Thiosulfativibrio zosterae: one gene and its partners. The protein of the gene in region 3 binds, or shares a complex with, the protein of the main gene of each other region. Links are inferred from orthologs where the notes say so. Each region holds a gene or a part of one and is shown on either strand. Other genes may lie near its edges. The genes, in order: tsaB, tsaE and tsaD.

Region 1 (6,221 bases), 1.0 Mb from region 3 along the record:
ACCGCCCATAATAGCAGGATCATCTGCAAAAGCACGATCACCGTGTAATTCTTTAAAGTCGGTGAAAATATTTTTTAGATATTCTTTTAAATAGGGACGCTGAGGATGTCTGGCTACCTGAGCAATTTGCACATCACTGAGTTTCTTAAAGATGGCTTCTGTCAGGTTCTTGCTTTTCGATTCGAGCGCAGCCACCTCTTGAATTAAGTTCATATCTTGCCCATCTAAGTGGCGCAATTCTTCAATTTTGGCCTCTAATTCCGCGATGGGTTGTTCAAAATCTAAAAAATCTAATTTCATGAAGTGGTTCCCTAAGACAATTTCTGTCTAACTGACAGACGAAAATTTTTTTGAGCATTCTAACAAAATCCAACAATAAAATCAGCTTATATCAAATGGCCGTTACAGCACTTTGCTTGGCTTGATTCACTCTTTCATAGACTTTTAAAAGGCCTTGATGCTTCTGACTTTCAGCAAACATCGCCTGTCCAAAAGTCATTCCCCACAACACTTCTTCGCCTTCAATATTGGCCATCACTTGCTTAACCAATGTCTCTCCAAAGAGCGTTTTATGCACCTCTAGGTTAATTTCTGAATCCCAATCAGAGTCTTGCGCCGCCAAAATAAACCCTAACACCTGGTAGCGTTTGCCTAAATTTGCATCATGCACATAATAACTAGCCGTTTCTAATAATTCGCTCACCAAATAACGATCTGCAAAACTTAAGGCTAGCGCCAATTTAAGGTCAATCACTTTAAACTGTTTCCAAGGGCTGTTGTCATCCGGTAATAACCCAATTAAGTTTGCAACATTTTGATGGTCGCTAAATCCTAAGTGATCAATTTCTTCATAAGCAAACTCAAAATCTTGGGCGGCTTGGTCAGAGTCTGCCAATTCATTCAACAACTCACGCAAAGTTCTACCCAGATTTTGATTACGACTCAACAACTCATCCATGGGATAAATTTCGGACATTCCTGGCACTATCACCCTTGCCGCAGGCACGCCATAATAATCGTAAAAACCTGAATAAACGCCAAAACCTAGGTTTTGCACCTTGGTCACCAAATACTGCCATTGCTCTTGGGTCGTGCCCTCAAAATTCCATGGAACAAACGCATAATCATATTGATGAGAAATAAAATGCGCGTGCATCAAGCCACTGGAGTCAATAAAGTGATTTTCAATATTTTCATCATCTCCAACCAAGTCTTGGTCAAAAATCGGTAATTGAAAGCCATCCAATAACTCTAAACTACGCCCCTGTAATGACTCCGTTAAGGTTCTCTCCAAAGCCACCTCAAAAATTGGATGCGCGCCAAAAGAGGCAAAACAAGTGCCGGTATTTTGGTCAAACAAGGTGACATTCATCACCGGATAAAAACCGCCTAAAGAGGCATCTCTAATCGAAACGGCAATGCCTTGCGCTTGCAATTTGGCTCTGGCTTCGACAACGGTTGGCAAAGTTTGGATGATGGCTTCTGGTACTTCAGGCAAACAGAGATTTTCACGCAATATTTTGGCTTTAACCCAGCGCTCAAAAACCTCAGACAAACCCTGCACCTTGGCCTCTAACTCAGTATTTCCCGCGCACAACCCATTACTGGCGTACAAGTTACTGAACACACTCATCGGAAAATAAACCAACTCCCCGCTGGCCTCATCTTTTAAGGGCAAACAACGCACCTTTTGACTGTCATCATTTAAGCTGAGTAAATCTTCACCCGCCCATTCTTGCTCTGGGTCATATATATCCCAAAGTTCTGGGGTTAAGGCTTGGCGAAAGTCATCCACATTTAAAGATTTTTCATCTGGGTAATACAACCAACCCTGAGCCGTTTCTTGGCCCAGCCAAAAATCCGAGAAAAAGTAGTTGGTTTCAACACGCTCGAAAAATTCACCTAACGCACTGGCTAAGGTTGCTTTACGGCTGGCGCCTTTACCATTGGTAAACAGGGCGGGGCAAATGGCATCTTTAATATGAACCGAATACACATTGGGCACGGGATTCAACCAAGAGGCTTCTTGAATTTGAAATCCTGCGGTCGCTAAACCACTTTGCATCTTTTGAATCGATGCCTCAAGACAAGCGTCCTTACCCTTAATAAATGTTTGTTCAACCATCTTATTCACCCTTGTAGCCCGCTTAAATTCAAGCATCTGAGCCGTGTTAAAAAAATAATGCAATAACCTAGTAAATAGGTAGAATAATATTCACAAAAACCAAAAAACGGTTTTAATATTAATCATGAACTTTAGAAAAATTTGTATTTTAAGGAGTATGCTGATGAAACACCAACCACTTATTATAATGGGGCTGTCAACAATATTAATGTCTTCGGCATTTGCTAATGACGAAATGCCTGGAAAAGCCCTGCATGACGATGCCAACTGCTTAAAATGTCATGCCTCTAAACCTTATAATCCTGCTAAAACCAACACCTTTCCAAAGCTAGTTAAGGCGGTTTCGTTTTGTAACGACAACCTAAACAGCGGCTGGTTTGAGGACGAAATTCATCATGTTGCCGAGTATCTAAACGCAACCTACTACCATCACCCCAAATAATCCTTTCAAAACAAAAAAGGCAGATAATTTATCTGCCTTTTTTAATTCAGCCTGCCCACAAAACGCTAAACTTTTGCACCTAAAATTCTTAATCTTTCTCTAAATTGCTTTAAGACTGCTGGATCAACTTTATCCAAATCATCTTCCGCCGATTCATAGGATGCATCGAACAGTATTTTATCTAAGGCTTCAATTAAAAAATAATGCTGAGTTGAAATGGTTTTATTTTTCCAATCGCGAGATTTCTGACGCCACAATTGGTTCAACTGCTTATCCGACTTAAGCGTTGTGATGACATCGGCCATCAAATCATTCAATTTGGGAACCGCTTCGTACGGCCAATAAGGACGACCTATACCTGGCTCATAATAAGATTCGCGTTCCTTTTTGGCCAATACCAAGGCTGGAACCAACTCGCTTAGTCCTAAAGACTTGGCTTTTGCCATGGCAATATCAAATTGATCTAAGGTCATAATGGGTGCATTTGACTTCCAACGCGAAAAAGTAATGTATAAATTATTACGCTCTATAAAATCAAATTGCCCTGTTTGTAATTTACGCACATTGGCTTGAGGCACAATATATTGCATGCCCTTACCGAAAAGCTGAGTTCTATCTGTCCACATTTCCCAAACCACTTCATTGGTGGCTTGACCTAACTCATTTTCACGGATAGGTACACACGAAATTCCGTAATCATGGCCTTTGACATAATCTAAAACAGAAATTTGATAATCACCATTCTTCACTTGCTGGCGAACCAATCCGATGATGTAAGCATCGTCTTTGATATTATTTGCTGGATAAGCCACCATTACCGTTTCACCAGGTAAAAAGTCTTTAGCCCATGCGGTTGCATTTAGAGTTAAGAAAGTCAAACACACCCACAACACACTTTTGAAAAAATCTATTTTCAAATCAAACTCCCTTTTTCTTTTCAGCAACATTGTTTCTTAAATAAACCGGCACAGGCACTTTCTCTAATACCGAACAAGCTTGATCCATTCTTTGGCTAGCAATCATCGCAATTGCCGCCGCTTTGGGTAAATCTGCCTGCCAAAACGCTGTCATTTCAACCAGGTCTGGGTATTCTAATGCAATATCACCCACGCCATTTTTATCCTGTAAACGCTGCTCAGCGATTTCTAGAGAAACCAGTTCGGTTGGTTCACTAACCAAACGACCGTCAACAACAGACCCTTTCTGACAATAGACCTCTTTCATGCGCGCATCTAGACAGGCTTGCCATTCAGTTTTACCCGTTGCCTCATAAGCTTGCCAAATAAGCGCCTCTAAGGTAGAAACGCCAATCACTGGTTTTTGCCAACCATAAGCCAAGCCTTGAATAACCCCTGTGGCGACGCGAACCCCAGTAAATGCGCCCGGCCCTTCGCTAAAGGCTAAAGCATCTAATTGTCCTGGTAATAAACTCGCTTCGGCTAAAACCGCTTCCACCATGCCCAAAATTAAATTGGCATGTTTTTGAGGTGCCATTTCAAACCGCGAGAATAGCACGCCCTCTTTGTAAACACTGGCTGAGCAAGCTTGGGTTGCCGTTTCTATGGCTAAAATATTCATGCATCTTTCTCTTGTTTAGAATTCAGACTCTTGTCATTTTCTTTTAAAAAGCTTAAAACGGTTTGCACATCATACACCCAAGGAAAGCTAGGTAAACTTTTGGCGATCACTTTGCCATAAGGTTTTTGCGAAAGTCGTGGGTCGCATAACACCAAAATGCCGGTATCTTGCACATCTCGAATCAGACGACCTGCGCCTTGCTTCATGGCGATAATGGCTTCGGGCAATTGAAAATTAACAAAACCATGTAAACCCTTTTCTTTTAAATAGGCTTCTCTGGCCTGCACTATGGGGTCATCAGGCGGCGCAAAAGGAATACGGTCAATCATCACCACTTTTAAGGCCTCTCCCTTAACATCAACCCCTTCCCAGAAACTGCTGGTACCCAATAACAATGCTTTTTCGGATTCTCTAAAGCGTTGCAATAAAGCACTTTTAGGGGCATCGCCCTGCACCAACAAAGTTCCCTGCCAATGGGTTAATAAAATCTCGCGGGCTTCTTGTAAAGCCTTATGACTGGTAAACAGTAAAAATGCGCGACCTTCGGTTTGTGCCAACAAAGGCCAAATGGCTCTTAAACATATTTTGATATAGTCAGGGTCGCGGGGCTGAGGCAAACCAATTGGGTGGTAAATCAAGCCTTGCGAATCATAATCAAACGGACTGTCCCAACAAGCATTATCGGCATCTTCTAATCCCAAACGATTCGCAAAGTAACTAAACTGACCATTCACACTTAAGGTGGCGGATGTAAAAATCCAAGCGCCGCCCATTTCTTCACGATGCCGACTGAACGGCCCAGCCACACTCAAGGGCGTTAAGTTCAGTTTAAAACGAGCTTGCGAAGACTCTAACCACCGAATTTGAAACTCATTTTCAGCCTTTAACCAATGCGACAACTGTTTTTCAAACTCCTGCGCACGACGATGCACCGCTTGGATTTGCTTACCTCGTTCGGTCAAAGGCTTAAGATTATCCGCCACTTGCGTTAAATGATTCAGTAGCCGCTTGAGCATTTTTAGACTGGCTAAATCATTTTCAAACATTTCCCAAGTCCAGCGCTTTTCCCACTTACCCAAGGCATCACAAAAAGTCACCACCGTTTCTTCTAGGCCTTTGACTTTATCCATCACCTCTTGGGATTCGGGCGATTCCATTTTTAGCGCATTGATGGCATCTCTAGCCAAATCATCTAATTGGTGGCGACTCAGCGAAAAACCCAAAAACTGCGCCGCAATGTCCGGTAACTTATGTGCTTCATCAAAAATCACGATTTCGGCTTCAGGTAAAATTTCACCATAGCCGTTTTCTCGCAAGGCTAAATCGGCACAAAACAGATGGTGATTAACCACCAATATTTGTGCCTCGTTGGCTTGCTGTTTGATCTTGGGATAAAAACATTGGGTTTCAGGATGACAGTCCGCCGCTTGGCAAAACTCCATGCGTGAACACACTCTTGACCAAACAGGATCATTTTCATCCAACTCGGTCAACTCAGCCTTATCACCCACTTTGGTTTTTTCTGACCAATGTTGAATTTTGTTCAGTTTTGCCCAAACGGCTTTGGTATTGGCTTCTGCTGTTTGTGCTAACTCTAAGCGCTGCGGACACAGATAGTTTTCGCGCCCTTTTAAAAGTTGCACATGGCCCTTAATTTTGAGTGTTTTCAGTAACAGCGGTAAATCTTTTTCAACCAACTGTTCTTGAAGATTTTTAGTCGCCGTGGAAATAATGACCGTTTTGCCAGACAATAGAGCAGGTAATAAATAGGCATAAGTTTTACCTGTTCCCGTGCCCGCTTCTGCCAAAAAAGTACCGTCTGTCTCAATCACTTCAACCAATTTTTCGGCTAAAGCGATTTGCGCTTGGCGAGGTTCAAAACCTGGAATTTTTTGTGAGAGTTCACCGCCGTCAGCCAAATATAACTGAACTTGTTTGCTTAAAGTATCTGGATTCACAGAGGTCGTTAACTCGCATCAAAATGGAAAAAAGAAGAAGTAAAAGGCACTTTTGAGGGCCTATCCTAAAATAATGGAGGAATTTTAACAAACATCCTCTTAAAAACCAGATAAAAAC
Region 2 (5,983 bases), 1.1 Mb from region 3 along the record:
CCCAGCGAGGCTCTCTGGCATTTTTACTGACAAAGGATGCAACTCCCTTGGCAATCGACTGAGCCATTTTGCTTTGATACGCATCATTGGTGAGTTTTTTCTCTTCCACTGGGTTAGAAATAAACGCGGTTTCTATCAATAATGAAGGCATATCAATCGATTTTAAAACGGCAAACTCTGCAGATTGAACGGTTTCTTTGTGTAACTCAATTTGATCACCCATCTCTCCTAATACGGCTTTGGCTAATTTACGGCTGGCGCGAATATTGGCTTCGCGGCTTAAATCGCTCAATACAAATGCCACATCACTTTCTTTACCCTTTAGCTTAATGTCATGTAAAGAGGCATTTTCACTTTTAGCCAATAATCTCGCCATCACACTCGATGCGCCATTGGTTGACAAAACATATACCGAGCCACCTCTTGCCTCAGCCGTTGGAAAAGAGTCGGCATGCAACGAGATAAAAATGTCAGCATCTTTTTGATGAGCAATTCTGACTCGCTGATTGAGTGGAATAAATTCATCTTCAGTACGCGTCAGTACCGCTTTAAGGCCGGGTTGTCTATCAATATATTTTTTTAGTTTCAAAGCCATTTCTAAAGTAATATCTTTTTCAAATACCTTGCCCGAGTGACCTATGGCGCCAACATCTTTACCGCCATGGCCTGCATCTATTGCGATGACCACTTCATCTTTGACGATTAAAGGCGTGCCTGCATTCAAAAGCTCATTGGTCGCTTTGGTTTCTTTTAAAGAAGACTTAGGCAATATGCTGACAACCGGTGCTGGCTGAGTCACTTTAGGCGCAGCGGCAATAACTGGATCTGAAGATTTTGCTTTAACAGGTTGCTCTTCTTTAACTGCTGCACTTGCCACAACTTTTGGCGCTGGCTTTGGTGTTGGCTTCTGTTCAACCTTGGGTTTGTTTGCTAATACCGTCGGGGCAGGTTGAGCAACTGGTTTTACCAAACTCGACTTGACATCAATCACTAATCGCTCAGCGCCCTGCTTTGTTTTAGCCAAGGTAAAATAGCGATAGTCAAAATCGTTGCGTAAATCCAAAACCACGCGTGTTCTGCGAGAATCATCATTCACTCTGATGGCTTTGACGCGCTTATCAAAGAGTTTTTTATAATCAAAAGCGATTTTGTTCTTGGCTTTAACAAAATCCACCACCAGTCTGCTGGGGTTGTTAAGCTGCTGAACTTCAAACGAATGATTATCTTTGATTTCGAAAACGACACGCGTATAGGCAGGATCTTGTCCAACACGAATTTTTTCTAATGAGGTTGCGTAGGCTTGCGAGGATGCAAATGCCGATGCCAAGACCGCCAATAAAATCAATAGTTTTTTAATTTGAGAAGACTGTTTAGCCATGTTTCTCTCCCATTTATTAGAATCATTAGAATCCTTTATTTAAAAAGACCTCTAGGGATACATGGGCTAGTAAACAATTAGCGTGCCAAGTGTTTGTGCCAAATAATTAACGACAGCTAAACCGGCTTGACTTTGAGGGGTTAAGGTCAGTTTTCTGCCAGGGGTTTGTGATGTGTTTTCTAAGTGAGTCAGCTCAACAACCATATCTGCCTCAGGTAGCTGGCCAGCGCCTTTTGAAGGCCATTCTATGAGTGCAATATAGGCGCCCGATAACAAATCCCTAAGCGCCAAAAACTCTAACTCTTCAGGGTCACATAAGCGGTATAAATCAAAATGCACAATCGTGCCTAAGGGAGTTAAATAACTTTCAACCAGCGTATATGTCGGACTTTTGACCTTTTGATTGGGTAAATAAGATTGAATAAAGGCTCTAGATAGATAAGACTTGCCGGCCCCTAAATCGCCTTCTAAAAAAATAACCAACCCTGCATCAAAGCCATTTAAAACTTTGCAACCTTGAGCAAACGCTTGTCCGAATCGTGTTGTGGCAGATTCATCTGCTAAATAAAAACTGACTTTGTTAAAATGCATTAATCAACACCAAGGTTAAATTCTAAAAAGGTAAAGATGTTACCAACCCAAGTTCTTGAACCTGCCGAACAACAAATGCTTAGCCAACAGATTAAAGACTGGGGCAAGGCTTTAGGCTTTGCAGATATCGGCATTACCGACACTGACCTGTCTTATTACGAAAACGCCTATTTTAAATGGATAGCGCAAAATTTTCAGGGTGAAATGGACTATTTAGCAAAACACGGCACGAAACGCACCCGACCCGCTGAATTAGAACCCGGCACTTTATCGATTATCAGTTGCCGAATGAATTATTTTGATGGCGATGCCAATAACGCGATTACCCAGCTCCAATCATCCAATCATGCCTATATTTCACGCTACGCACTGCACAAAGATTACCATAAACTGATGCGTAAGCGTTTAAACAGCTTGGCTGAAAAAATTCGTCAATCTGTACAACTTAACCACCCAAACTTGCAATTTCGGGTTTTTAGCGACTCTGCCCCGGTGATGGAAACCGCTTTGGCAGAAAAGGCTGGGCTGGGATTTAAGGGAAAACATTCATTGGTGATTCACCCCAAAGCCGGTTCTTGGTTTTTTTTGGGTGAAATATACCTGAGCATTGCTTTGCCGCCCGACCCACCTTTTCCAAAATCTGGCTGTGGGCCTTGTACAGCCTGTATTCAAGAATGTCCCACTCAGGCGATTATTGGCGATGGTCTGGTGGATGCGCGACGCTGCATTTCTTATTTAACCATTGAACACAAAGGCTCTATCGACGAGGCCTTGCGGCCCTTAATGGGTAATCGCATTTATGGGTGTGATGATTGTCAGCTGGTTTGCCCTTGGAATAAATTTGCCGAACCCACCACTGAGAACGCCTTTAAAGCCAGCCAACACGCACTTGACCAAGCCAGTTTGCTTGAGTTATTAGCTTGGGATGAGCCACAATTTCAAAAAAATTTTGAAGGCTCCCCCATTCGCCGCATTGGTTTTGAACAATGGCAACGCAACTTATGCATCTCACTGGGCAATGCCGAACCCAATCAACAAACGCTGCAAGCGTTAGAAGCTTTAATTACCGAGTCTGCACTGGTTAATGAACATCGACTTTGGGCACTTCAACAACTAAAAAACAGCCTAAAAACAACCAGGCCTGGTCATTTTTTAGTCAAAAATACACCTGCCAAAGCCAAAAAGTATTACTTACCTGCACAAGTCTTGATACGTCCAAATGACTCTAAATCTAAACAATAAAAACAATTGAATGGGTTATCAGGTATAGTCAAAGACTCTAAAAATGTAAGATTTATTAAGGGTATTCAATATGTGGCTAAAAACCCATTGTAATTTTGAGTTTACCATTACTGGTCCAACGCCTTTAGTGCTTATGTTGCGTCCCAGAAGTGGGGAAAACCAATGGATTACGCAAGAAGAATACCTGATAGAACCCTTTACGCCAGTGGTGGAATACACCGACATCTATGGCAACCTTTGCCAAAGACTGGTTGCCCAACCTGGCAAACTATCCATTCATACCTCGGCAAAGGTTAGAGTACCCAAAGTCCTTAAGTCGGCTCCTGGTGCACCCTTTGTTGAGGTTCAAAATTTACCCGACTCGGTATTGCAATATTTACTACCCAGTCGTTACTGTGAGTCAGATCGTTTTGGCAATATGGCCGCAGAGATTACCCAAGACTATTTATTGGGCTACGATCAAGTGGCCGCCATCGAAAAATGGATTAAAAGCAACTTTCGCTATGAACCTGGCTCTAGCATCACGCCTTTGTCTGCGATGGAGGTCAATGCCAATGATTATGCCGTTTGTCGGGATATGGCGCATTTAGGGATTGCGCTGTGTCGTGGCCTGAGTATTCCAGCCAGAATTGTGGTTGGTTTTTTACACGAACTGAAGCCTATGGATCTGCACGCCTGGTTTGAAGCCTATGTGGGTGATCAATGGTATACCTTTGATGCTACCCAAGGCGACGCCAAAGGTGGCTATGTTGCCGTGGGATATGGCAGAGATGCTGCAGATGTGGCCATTTACAATCAATTTGGCCCACAGACCTATCACGACGCTCAGTACATTCATGTAGAACAATTAGAGAATTAAGTCATAAATTCTTAAAAACTAAGCACATTTATCTTGTCATAGGCGTAAACTAAAAGTGATACCCATCACTTAAGGAAAACGCCATGCGAAAAACCATTATTGCCCCATCCGCTCCAACTCATGACCAACCAGATGTTCAATGGTTAAATGTGCCAGACATCGCACACATTGCGATTACCTCAGAAGCACCTGATTATCCCATCGAAAATGTGTTTGCTTTAACAGCAACGTCGGGTTGGCGAGCGGCCACCTCAGGACCCCAAATATTAAACCTGACTTTTGACCAGCCACAAGATCTCAAGTGCATTTGGCTTAAATTCATAGAAACAGAGCATCAAAGAACGCAAGAGTTTCTTTTAAGTTACTCCAAAGACCAAGGGCAAATTTTTCATGAGTTAGTCAGACAACAATGGAATTTTAATCCCCAAAATGCAACTCAAGAAATTGAAAACATCCAAGTTGACTTAACTGCTGTCACGACACTTCAACTCGTCATTACCCCTGATATGAGCAACTCCCCGCTCACGGCCAGCCTTTGCGAATGGAGAATGGCTTAACAAGCCAAATAAATGTAAATTTTTTACATTTATATTGACATCACCACCCACAAAGCTTAATATGCACTTAACAAATGTAAAAACTTTACATATTTTAAGCCGATGGGAGAAATCATCATGTTAAGCCAAACTTTCAAATTCAAAAAAATCACCCTAGCCATAGCACTGACCCTTCCGCTTTTAAATGGCTGTAGCGGAACCAGCGGCGCATCTTCAGCAGATACCAGCAACTTAACCACTACGGATATCACCGTAGAGCGTGGCCCAGTGCTGAATGCGGTGGTTAAAGATAAAAATGGCAAAATGGCGGTTGCGCAAGGCAACGGCGTTTATCGTTTCACAGGGGATTTCGAGTATCCGCTTGAAACCACGGGCGGAGTGATTGACTTAAATCACAACGGTCTAGTTGATGATGGCGATCTTAAAACCGATGGTTTAAAACTTCGCGCCAATGAAGGTAAAGTTTTAACCTTAGCGAGCACCCTTGCTATAAATACAGAGTTACAACAAAAACTGATTGATAATATTGATTTAACGGCAGATGCCATTCAAACGCATACCCCAACCAATGACAAAGCCATTGCCGCCTTAAGTGACGAAATTTATAAATACTGTATTGAAAACGGCATTACCGATGCATCTACCTTAACCACAGAACAATGGGAAGCCATTGAATTAAATATTCAAAACCGCATTGCCAACTATCTTGCATCCGAAAAAACTGCAGCTGAACTTGAACAAGAAATGGTTGATGGATTAGTTGACCCATTAAATCCACCCCCATTACTTTCTCAAGCAGAAATTGATGCCATTAACAACAATGAGGGCACTCATTCTTTAGAAGCAACCCTAGCCACTTTGCCAGTCTACGACCTAACCGATGAACAAAAAGCCACGCTGGCTTTTATGTGGAATGAAGAAAAAATGGCCAAAGATCTCTATTTTTCATTAAACGATCTTTACCCAAGCCAAACGCTTTATAACATTGCCACCAATGCAGAAACTGAGCATCAAAACTCAGTTGCAGCCTTACTGCAAAGATATAACTTGGACTTAGAATATTACACTGACCCAAGCTATTCGTTCTCTCAAGAACAGCTCGACAGTTACCCAACAGGCAGCTTTTCAAACAGTGATGTTCAAGCACTTTATAACGCACTTTACAGTGAAGGAGCGGCTTCCGCACAAGCCTCTTTAGAAGTGGGCTGTAAAGTAGAAGTAACTGACATTAATGATTTAAACACTTATATTGAAGTGGCTGGAGAAGCGCAAGATATTAAAATGGTATTCGAAAACCTTCGTAAAGGCAGCTATAGCCATTACTGGGGATTTGACACTGCCTTAAAAGCACAAGGC
Region 3 (5,987 bases):
CACCGCTTCAATGGGGTGAGTAGGCAGCTGGTCGAGCCAAACCACTTTGTTGAATAAGTCTAAGGGTAGTAGGCTGAGGGTTTGTTTTTGAATCTCTCGCAAATGGGCGCTGAGCTCAATAATGTAGTAGTGGTTTAGCGGGAAATCTTGCAACTCCAATAAAATATCTCTGGCCATAACGCCACGGCCTGCGCCAAATTCAACCAAATTTGGGGTCTCGAGTTGTTTGAGCGCTTGTTCGGCTTGTCTGGCCATGCAGCGCGAAAAAATGGGCGATACTTCTGGCGCAGTAATGAAATCCCCTTGGCGACCAATTTTGGGCAGTCCATTGGCGTAATAGCCTAGGTTGGGGGTGTAAAGCGCCATTTCCATAAATTGCGCAAAGCTGAGTTCTTGCTGGCGTTTGAGTTGCTTGGCAATTCGCTGGGTTAACTCGGCACTGTGTGCTTTGGCTTGGTCATCAGGTTCTGGCAGGGTAGGGGCTGATTTAATCTTAGGATTCATGGTTGGGTCTGCTTAGTCTGGCTCGAATAGCCAAGGTTTAGGGGTTTTGTCTGTTTGAGTTGCTTCACATTATAGTATAGACTTGCTCAATATCGAGTTTTTTCCCGGCAACTTGGCCGTAATTTTGCTTGAATCGTAAAACAAGTCAGCAGGGCTTTCTGGGGAACAGGGAATTTAAGGTTGGATAGACAATGAAAGTAGGCATTAAAAAACATCAAGAAAATGAGTGGAGTGTGCAAATTGGCTGTGCCAGCATTAAACTTGACCGTTTTTCAGTTGAGTTGCTCAATATTACTTTGGAACATTTGGTGGCTTTAGATTCTGGGCAAGCGCATTCTACCCTAACCAGTTATGTCAGATTGGCGCATAAAAAACTCGAAAGTTTGGATGCTGCCGGTATGCAAAAGTGGGTTCGCACCGTTGAAAACGCAGATTTGCTGGCGTTGATGCAGTGCATTAAAGACCAAAAGATTACAGATATGATTTTGCAGAATGTCGGGGGTATTTTAGCCAGACAATTGTCTGCCGACTTATTAAAAGCGCCTACGCCAACCGAGGACAAAGCCAAGCAAGCCATTAAAAATACCATGGAGCATTTGTTTGATTTAGAGGCGCGCGGCCAAATTCAGTTATTTAATGCGGATACGCAATACATTTAAAAAGAGGTTAGCATGGAAATTTTGGCCAAAAAAGATGCAACAGGTCTTAACCTTTTAGAGTTTGGTCCCGTGACCATTGAAATGAGTAATGAGGTGGTAAAAGCGCTCTATCAGGTGATTGATCAACGCCTAAGCGAATCCGCTACCGCAGAAACTGAAATCTTACAAAAGAAACTCAATGCCTATAAAGTCTTGGCATCCAAAATGCGCGCAGTCGATGATCGTATTATCCAAAAGTTTGCGGTGCAACTGCTACCCGAACAATTGGTGACGCTGGTGCGTTTGTCAGGAACGGATAGCTTTTATCAAAAAGTATTGCGCAACTTGTCTAAACAAAACCGCCGCCAATTTGAAATCGATTACCAAGAATTTAAACAAATAACCGTGCATCAAGCGTGTATTTATATGGAGCAAATTGTGCCCTATATTAAAAAAGCGGCTCAAGAACAGCGCGCCATGCAAGAACAAGTTAGATAGCAAAAATAATTAAACGCGTCGGCGTGTAATTTTTAGGCCAACCGTTTCTGCTTGGCGAACAGCTTGAGGTTTTTTAACGGTTAAGGTGATTTGTTCAATCCCAAGATATTTTGCCAGTAACAATTGGCTAAGTTGTTCCGCCAGTGTTTCGAGCAGTTCAAACTGATGGGCTTCTACCCATTCAATCACATCGTCACTCACTTCTTTGTAACTCACCGTTAAATGAATGTCATCCGTGGCTGCAGATGCTTGAATATCGGTGAGCATTTCAATATCAAAAAAAAGCGGTTGTTTGAATTCCTTTTCCCAGTCATAAACGCCAATCACAGCATCAACTCTTAGGTTGTGGACAAAAATCGTATCTAGTTCCGTTGGCATGGCCTGTTCTCAAATCAATATAAAGGCTCATCAATATATCAAAATCCAGTAAAATGACCGAAAAATTTACCAATCTTGGAGTAAAAACATGTTGATTGAATGGGGCGGCGTTGCCTTAGCTTATTTATTAGGCTCGATTTCATCCGCTATCGTGGTTTGTAAACTGATGGGATTAGAAGACCCAAGAGTAGGCGGCTCTGGCAATCCTGGTGCTACCAATGTTAAACGCCTGTATGGTAATAAACCGGCAGCGATTACTTTAGTGGGTGATATGCTTAAGGGGGTTTTGCCGGTGGTGGTTGCGCAACAAATGGGGTTTGCGCCTGAGATGGTAATTTTGATTGGTTTTGCAGCGTTTATCGGGCATTTATATCCAATATTTTTTCAGTTTAAAGGCGGCAAAGGTGTTGCAACCATGTTGGGCGTGATGTTTGGCTTGTCTTTGCCGATTGGCTTGGCGGTGGGTGGCACTTGGTTGTTTGTGGCTAAGGTGTTAAAAGTTTCATCTTTGTCCGCACTCATTGCGACTGCCTTGGCGCCGATTTATATCTACTTTTTATCGGGTGAAATATCTTGGGTGGTTTTGACCGCTGTCATGACAGTGATTTTGTTTTGGCGCCACAAATCCAATATTCAACGCTTGATTCGGGGTGAAGAAGACTTGATTAAAAAGTCTTAAAATTAGGCGTTTTTTGAGCAAATTTCAACCAGGCCTGGTTAAATTTAGCTTGCAATAACCCTGTAAATGGTTACAGGGAAAGCCTTTTAGATTGCCTCTAAATCTTCCAAAGCCCAACGGGGTTGGCAAGAGAAATCTAAACCATTATGTTGACCTGCAGCCAGGCGTTGAGCGCCGGCGTAGGCAATCATCGCGCCATTGTCTGTGCAAAACTCTAAGCGTGGGTAAAAAGTTTCTCCCTTGCGTTTTGCCATTAAGGCATCTAATTGCGCACGAATTTCTCGGTTTGCACTCACGCCTCCTGCCACCACTAATCGATTTAAGCCTTCTTGTTCCAAAGCTCTTTTACATTTTATGGTAAGGGTTTCTGCAACCGCTAGCTCAAAAGCACGGCAAATATCAGCTTGGGTTTGAGGCAAGTCTTGTGGCGCATCGGTTTTTTGGGCGGCGTGCCAAGTATTGAGTGCAAAGGTTTTTAAACCGCTAAAGCTCATGTCTAAGCCCGGACGGTCAACCATAGGGCGTGGAAATTTATAGCGATCTGTATTGCCTTGCAAAGCTAAGTTAGAAACAATCGGGCCACCCGGATAACCCAGATTCATCATTTTTGCTGTTTTATCAAAAGCTTCGCCGGCAGCATCATCCAAAGTATCGCCCAATAAGCGATAACGCCCTATGCCATCCACTCGAATTATCATGGTGTGGCCACCAGAAACGAGCAAACAAATAAACGGAAAGCTTGGTTGCGTTTGTTCTAACATCGGTGCCAGTAAATGACCTTCCATGTGGTGTACGCCAACAGCGGGTACTTGCCAAGCAAAAGCCAAGCTGCGGGCAACCGCCGCGCCAGTTAATAGAGCACCCATTAATCCTGGGCCTGCAGTATAGGCAATGCCGGTTATTTTTTGTGCGCCCAACTGAGCTTCTTCTAAGCAGGCTTCAATGAGGGGCAAAACTCGTAAGATGTGGTCGCGCGATGCTAGCTCTGGAACCACGCCACCATATTCGGCATGTAATTCAACTTGGCTATAAAGTTGATGCGCCAATAAACCCTGCTCGCTGTGGTAAATGGCTATGCCGGTTTCGTCGCAAGAACTTTCAATGCCCAAAGTGATTTGAGGGGGTTTTGTGGTTTGCATTGCGAAATTCCTTGCTGATTTGGTTGCTTCAATGGACTGAATTTTAACAAAATATATGAAATTGTCCGAAGATTTGTTTGCAATCAAATTAGTCTAAGGTTTATAATTGTCGTTTTCCGATTTTCTAAAACACTTTTAGTTAATCGTATTATCAGATTTATAAAAGAGAATCCTCATGCCAAGCGTAAAATTAAGAGATACCGAACCATTTGACGTAGCTTTGCGTCGTTTTAAGCGTGCTTGTGAAAAAGCAGGCGTTTTAACAGAAACTCGCAAGCGCGAATTCTATGAAAAACCTACTTGGGTTAAAAAGCGTATGAAAGCTGCCGCTGTTAAGCGTTTAGCTAAGCGTTTGTCTCGTGACAACCGTCGCACAACTCGTTTATATTAATTTTTAAGGTTATTTAAATGTCTTGTGAGTTAAAAGCAACGCTTTCAGCTGCCATGAAAGAGGCGATGAAAGCTAAGCAAAAAGAGCGTTTGTTGGTGATTAGAACGATTCAAGCGGCCATTAAGCAGGTTGAAATCGATAATCAAATCACAATCGAAGAAGATGCAGAAATTCTGCCGATTCTCGATAAAATGCTTAAACAACGCCGTGAATCTGAAAAGCAATATATTGAAGCAGGTCGTCCAGAGCTGGCTGAAGTGGAAGCTTTTGAGATGACGGTTATTCAAGAGTTTTTGCCTCAGGCTTTGACAACAGATGAAATTCAGCAAATGATTGAAGTTGCTGTTGCTGAGTCAGGTGCGGCCACTATGCAAGAAATGGGCAAAGTCATGGCGATTTTAAAACCCCAAATGCAAGGGCGTGCTGATATGAGTGAAGTCAGTAAGTTAATTAAAGCTAAACTTGGCTAAAAGCTTTTTAATGAGAAGCCTTTGCTTGGAGCACGCTCTTAGCAAACAATGCCTAGGCAAAAACATTGGCAAGTTCATTGTTTAACTCATTTAGTAAGACCATTTAAAATCGAGAAGCCCATCAGTTTTTAAATTGATGGGTTTTTTGCGTTTATGGGGGTGCATTCGCACTGTCATTTCGTTTTGTGGAGTGAGGTCATGCAACATTCTGGGAGTATTCCCAAGTCTTTTATAGAAGATTTATTGGCGCGTGCGGACATCGTACAGGTCATTAATCAGCGAGTGCCTTTAAAAAAGGCCGGTGGAACCTATAAAGCCTGCTGTCCATTTCACAGTGAAAAGACGCCCTCATTTAATGTCAATCCACAAAAGCAGTTTTATCATTGCTTTGGCTGCGGTGCGAGTGGCGACTCGCTGAAGTTTTTGATGGAGTATGACGGCTTAAGTTTTGTTGAGGCAGTAGAAACTTTAGCACAAATGAATGGCTTGCAAGTTCCACGCGAGCAGTTGACACCCAAGCAAAAAGAGCAGCAAAAGAAAACCCACGACCTTTATGATGTAATGCATCTCGTGGCTAAATTTTATCGCCAACAACTGCGTGTACATCCGCAAGCCGAGTTAGCCAAAAGTTATTTAAAAAATCGTGGCTTATCGGCAGAGATTGCCAAAGAATTTGTAGTGGGTTTTGCGCCGAATGGTTGGGATGTATTAGAAAAAGGGCTAAAAGCGGATGCAGTGTTACTTCAACAATTGGTTGAGTGTGGCATGCTGGTTCAAAAAGAGAATCGTTATTACGACCGTTTTCGTGGACGAGTGATGTTTCCGATTCGAGATGGGCGAGGGCGAGTGGTCGCTTTTGGTGGGCGCGTAATTGATGATGAGCAGCCCAAATATTTAAATTCACCCGAAACGCCTATTTTTCATAAAAGCTATGCTTTGTATGGCTTATATGAAATGCGCCAGTCCCGCCAAAATTTTGAACAAATTTTAGTGGTTGAGGGCTATATGGATGTGGTTTCGCTGGCGCAGTTTGGCATTCGCAATGCGGTTGCCACCTTGGGAACAGCGACGACCAATGAACATTTAGATATGCTGTTTCGCCAAGTGAATGAGGTTGTTTTTTGTTTTGATGGCGATGCGGCGGGCTTAAAGGCGGCTTGGAAAGCGTTAGACTTGGCTTTGCCAAAAATGATTGAAAATCGTTCAATCAAGTTTTTGTTTTTAGCGCAAGGTGAAGACCCAGATTCAACCGTTCGTAAAGAGGGGGTAGATGGGTTTCAAAAAAGAATC

The links.
Region 1: the proteins of tsaD (region 3) and tsaB are in contact, whole or in part, in a solved structure (PDB 4WQ4), measured with the Escherichia coli proteins. The link is inferred for Thiosulfativibrio zosterae from one-to-one orthologs.
Region 2: the proteins of tsaD (region 3) and tsaE are in contact, whole or in part, in a crystal structure (PDB 6N9A), measured with the Thermotoga maritima proteins. The link is inferred for Thiosulfativibrio zosterae from one-to-one orthologs. Residues at the interface, in WP_004082750.1 of Thermotoga maritima: Cys10, Asp11, Arg49, His50, Leu82, Gly84, Gly135, Gly136, Glu154, Thr155, Leu156, Asp157, Asp158, Ser159, Glu162, Asp165, Lys166, Arg169, Leu170, Tyr175, Lys213, Thr214, Leu217, Tyr218, Gln221, Arg222, Asn324; in WP_004082108.1 of Thermotoga maritima: Leu37, Gly38, Lys46, Lys57, Val59, Lys60, Ser61, Thr63, Phe64, Thr65, Leu66, Met67, Val69, Pro71, Tyr82, Arg83, Leu84, Asp86, Asp88, Phe89, Asp93, Ile128, Asp130, Glu131, Arg134.

What each region holds. Positions count from the first base shown.
Region 1 is NZ_AP021888.1:1,696,340-1,702,560, forward strand. What follows is about bases 2,316-5,315. They hold tsaB (tRNA (adenosine(37)-N6)-threonylcarbamoyltransferase complex dimerization subunit type 1 TsaB), read right to left. Parts: upstream 4,146-5,315; coding sequence 3,486-4,145; downstream 2,316-3,485. Other genes in these bases: THMIRH_RS07795 (hypothetical protein), read left to right, coding at 2,316-2,567; THMIRH_RS07800 (hypothetical protein), read right to left, coding at 2,633-3,484; yoaA (DNA repair helicase YoaA), read right to left, coding at 4,142-5,315. Also shown: THMIRH_RS07785 (acetyl-CoA carboxylase carboxyltransferase subunit alpha), read right to left, coding at 1-300; 30S ribosomal protein S12 methylthiotransferase accessory factor YcaO, read right to left, coding at 392-2,125; more of THMIRH_RS07795, read left to right, coding at 2,289-2,315; more of yoaA, read right to left, coding at 5,316-6,103. UniProt on the Escherichia coli protein: Required for the formation of a threonylcarbamoyl group on adenosine at position 37 (t(6)A37) in tRNAs that read codons beginning with adenine.
Region 2 is NZ_AP021888.1:1,761,682-1,767,664, forward strand. The notes cover bases 208-2,969. They hold tsaE (tRNA (adenosine(37)-N6)-threonylcarbamoyltransferase complex ATPase subunit type 1 TsaE), read right to left. Parts: upstream 1,970-2,969; coding sequence 1,445-1,969; downstream 208-1,444. Other genes in these bases: THMIRH_RS08110 (N-acetylmuramoyl-L-alanine amidase), read right to left, coding at 208-1,378; queG (tRNA epoxyqueuosine(34) reductase QueG), read left to right, coding at 2,006-2,969. Also shown: more of THMIRH_RS08110, read right to left, coding at 1-207; more of queG, read left to right, coding at 2,970-3,211; THMIRH_RS08125 (transglutaminase domain-containing protein), read left to right, coding at 3,282-4,070; THMIRH_RS08130 (carbohydrate-binding protein), read left to right, coding at 4,154-4,627; THMIRH_RS08135 (ferritin-like domain-containing protein), read left to right, coding at 4,745-5,983. UniProt on the Escherichia coli protein: Required for the formation of a threonylcarbamoyl group on adenosine at position 37 (t(6)A37) in tRNAs that read codons beginning with adenine.
Region 3 is NZ_AP021888.1:666,534-672,520, forward strand. The notes cover bases 1,811-4,576. They hold tsaD (tRNA (adenosine(37)-N6)-threonylcarbamoyltransferase complex transferase subunit TsaD), read right to left. Parts: upstream 3,837-4,576; coding sequence 2,784-3,836; downstream 1,811-2,783. Other genes in these bases: folB (dihydroneopterin aldolase), read right to left, coding at 1,811-2,018; plsY (glycerol-3-phosphate 1-O-acyltransferase PlsY), read left to right, coding at 2,107-2,697; rpsU (30S ribosomal protein S21), read left to right, coding at 4,012-4,227; THMIRH_RS02835 (GatB/YqeY domain-containing protein), read left to right, coding at 4,245-4,576. In the rest of the region: THMIRH_RS02800 (class I SAM-dependent methyltransferase), read right to left, coding at 1-504; THMIRH_RS02805 (FliG C-terminal domain-containing protein), read left to right, coding at 696-1,163; THMIRH_RS02810 (FliG C-terminal domain-containing protein), read left to right, coding at 1,176-1,640; more of folB, read right to left, coding at 1,650-1,810; more of THMIRH_RS02835, read left to right, coding at 4,577-4,697; dnaG (DNA primase), read left to right, coding at 4,896-5,987.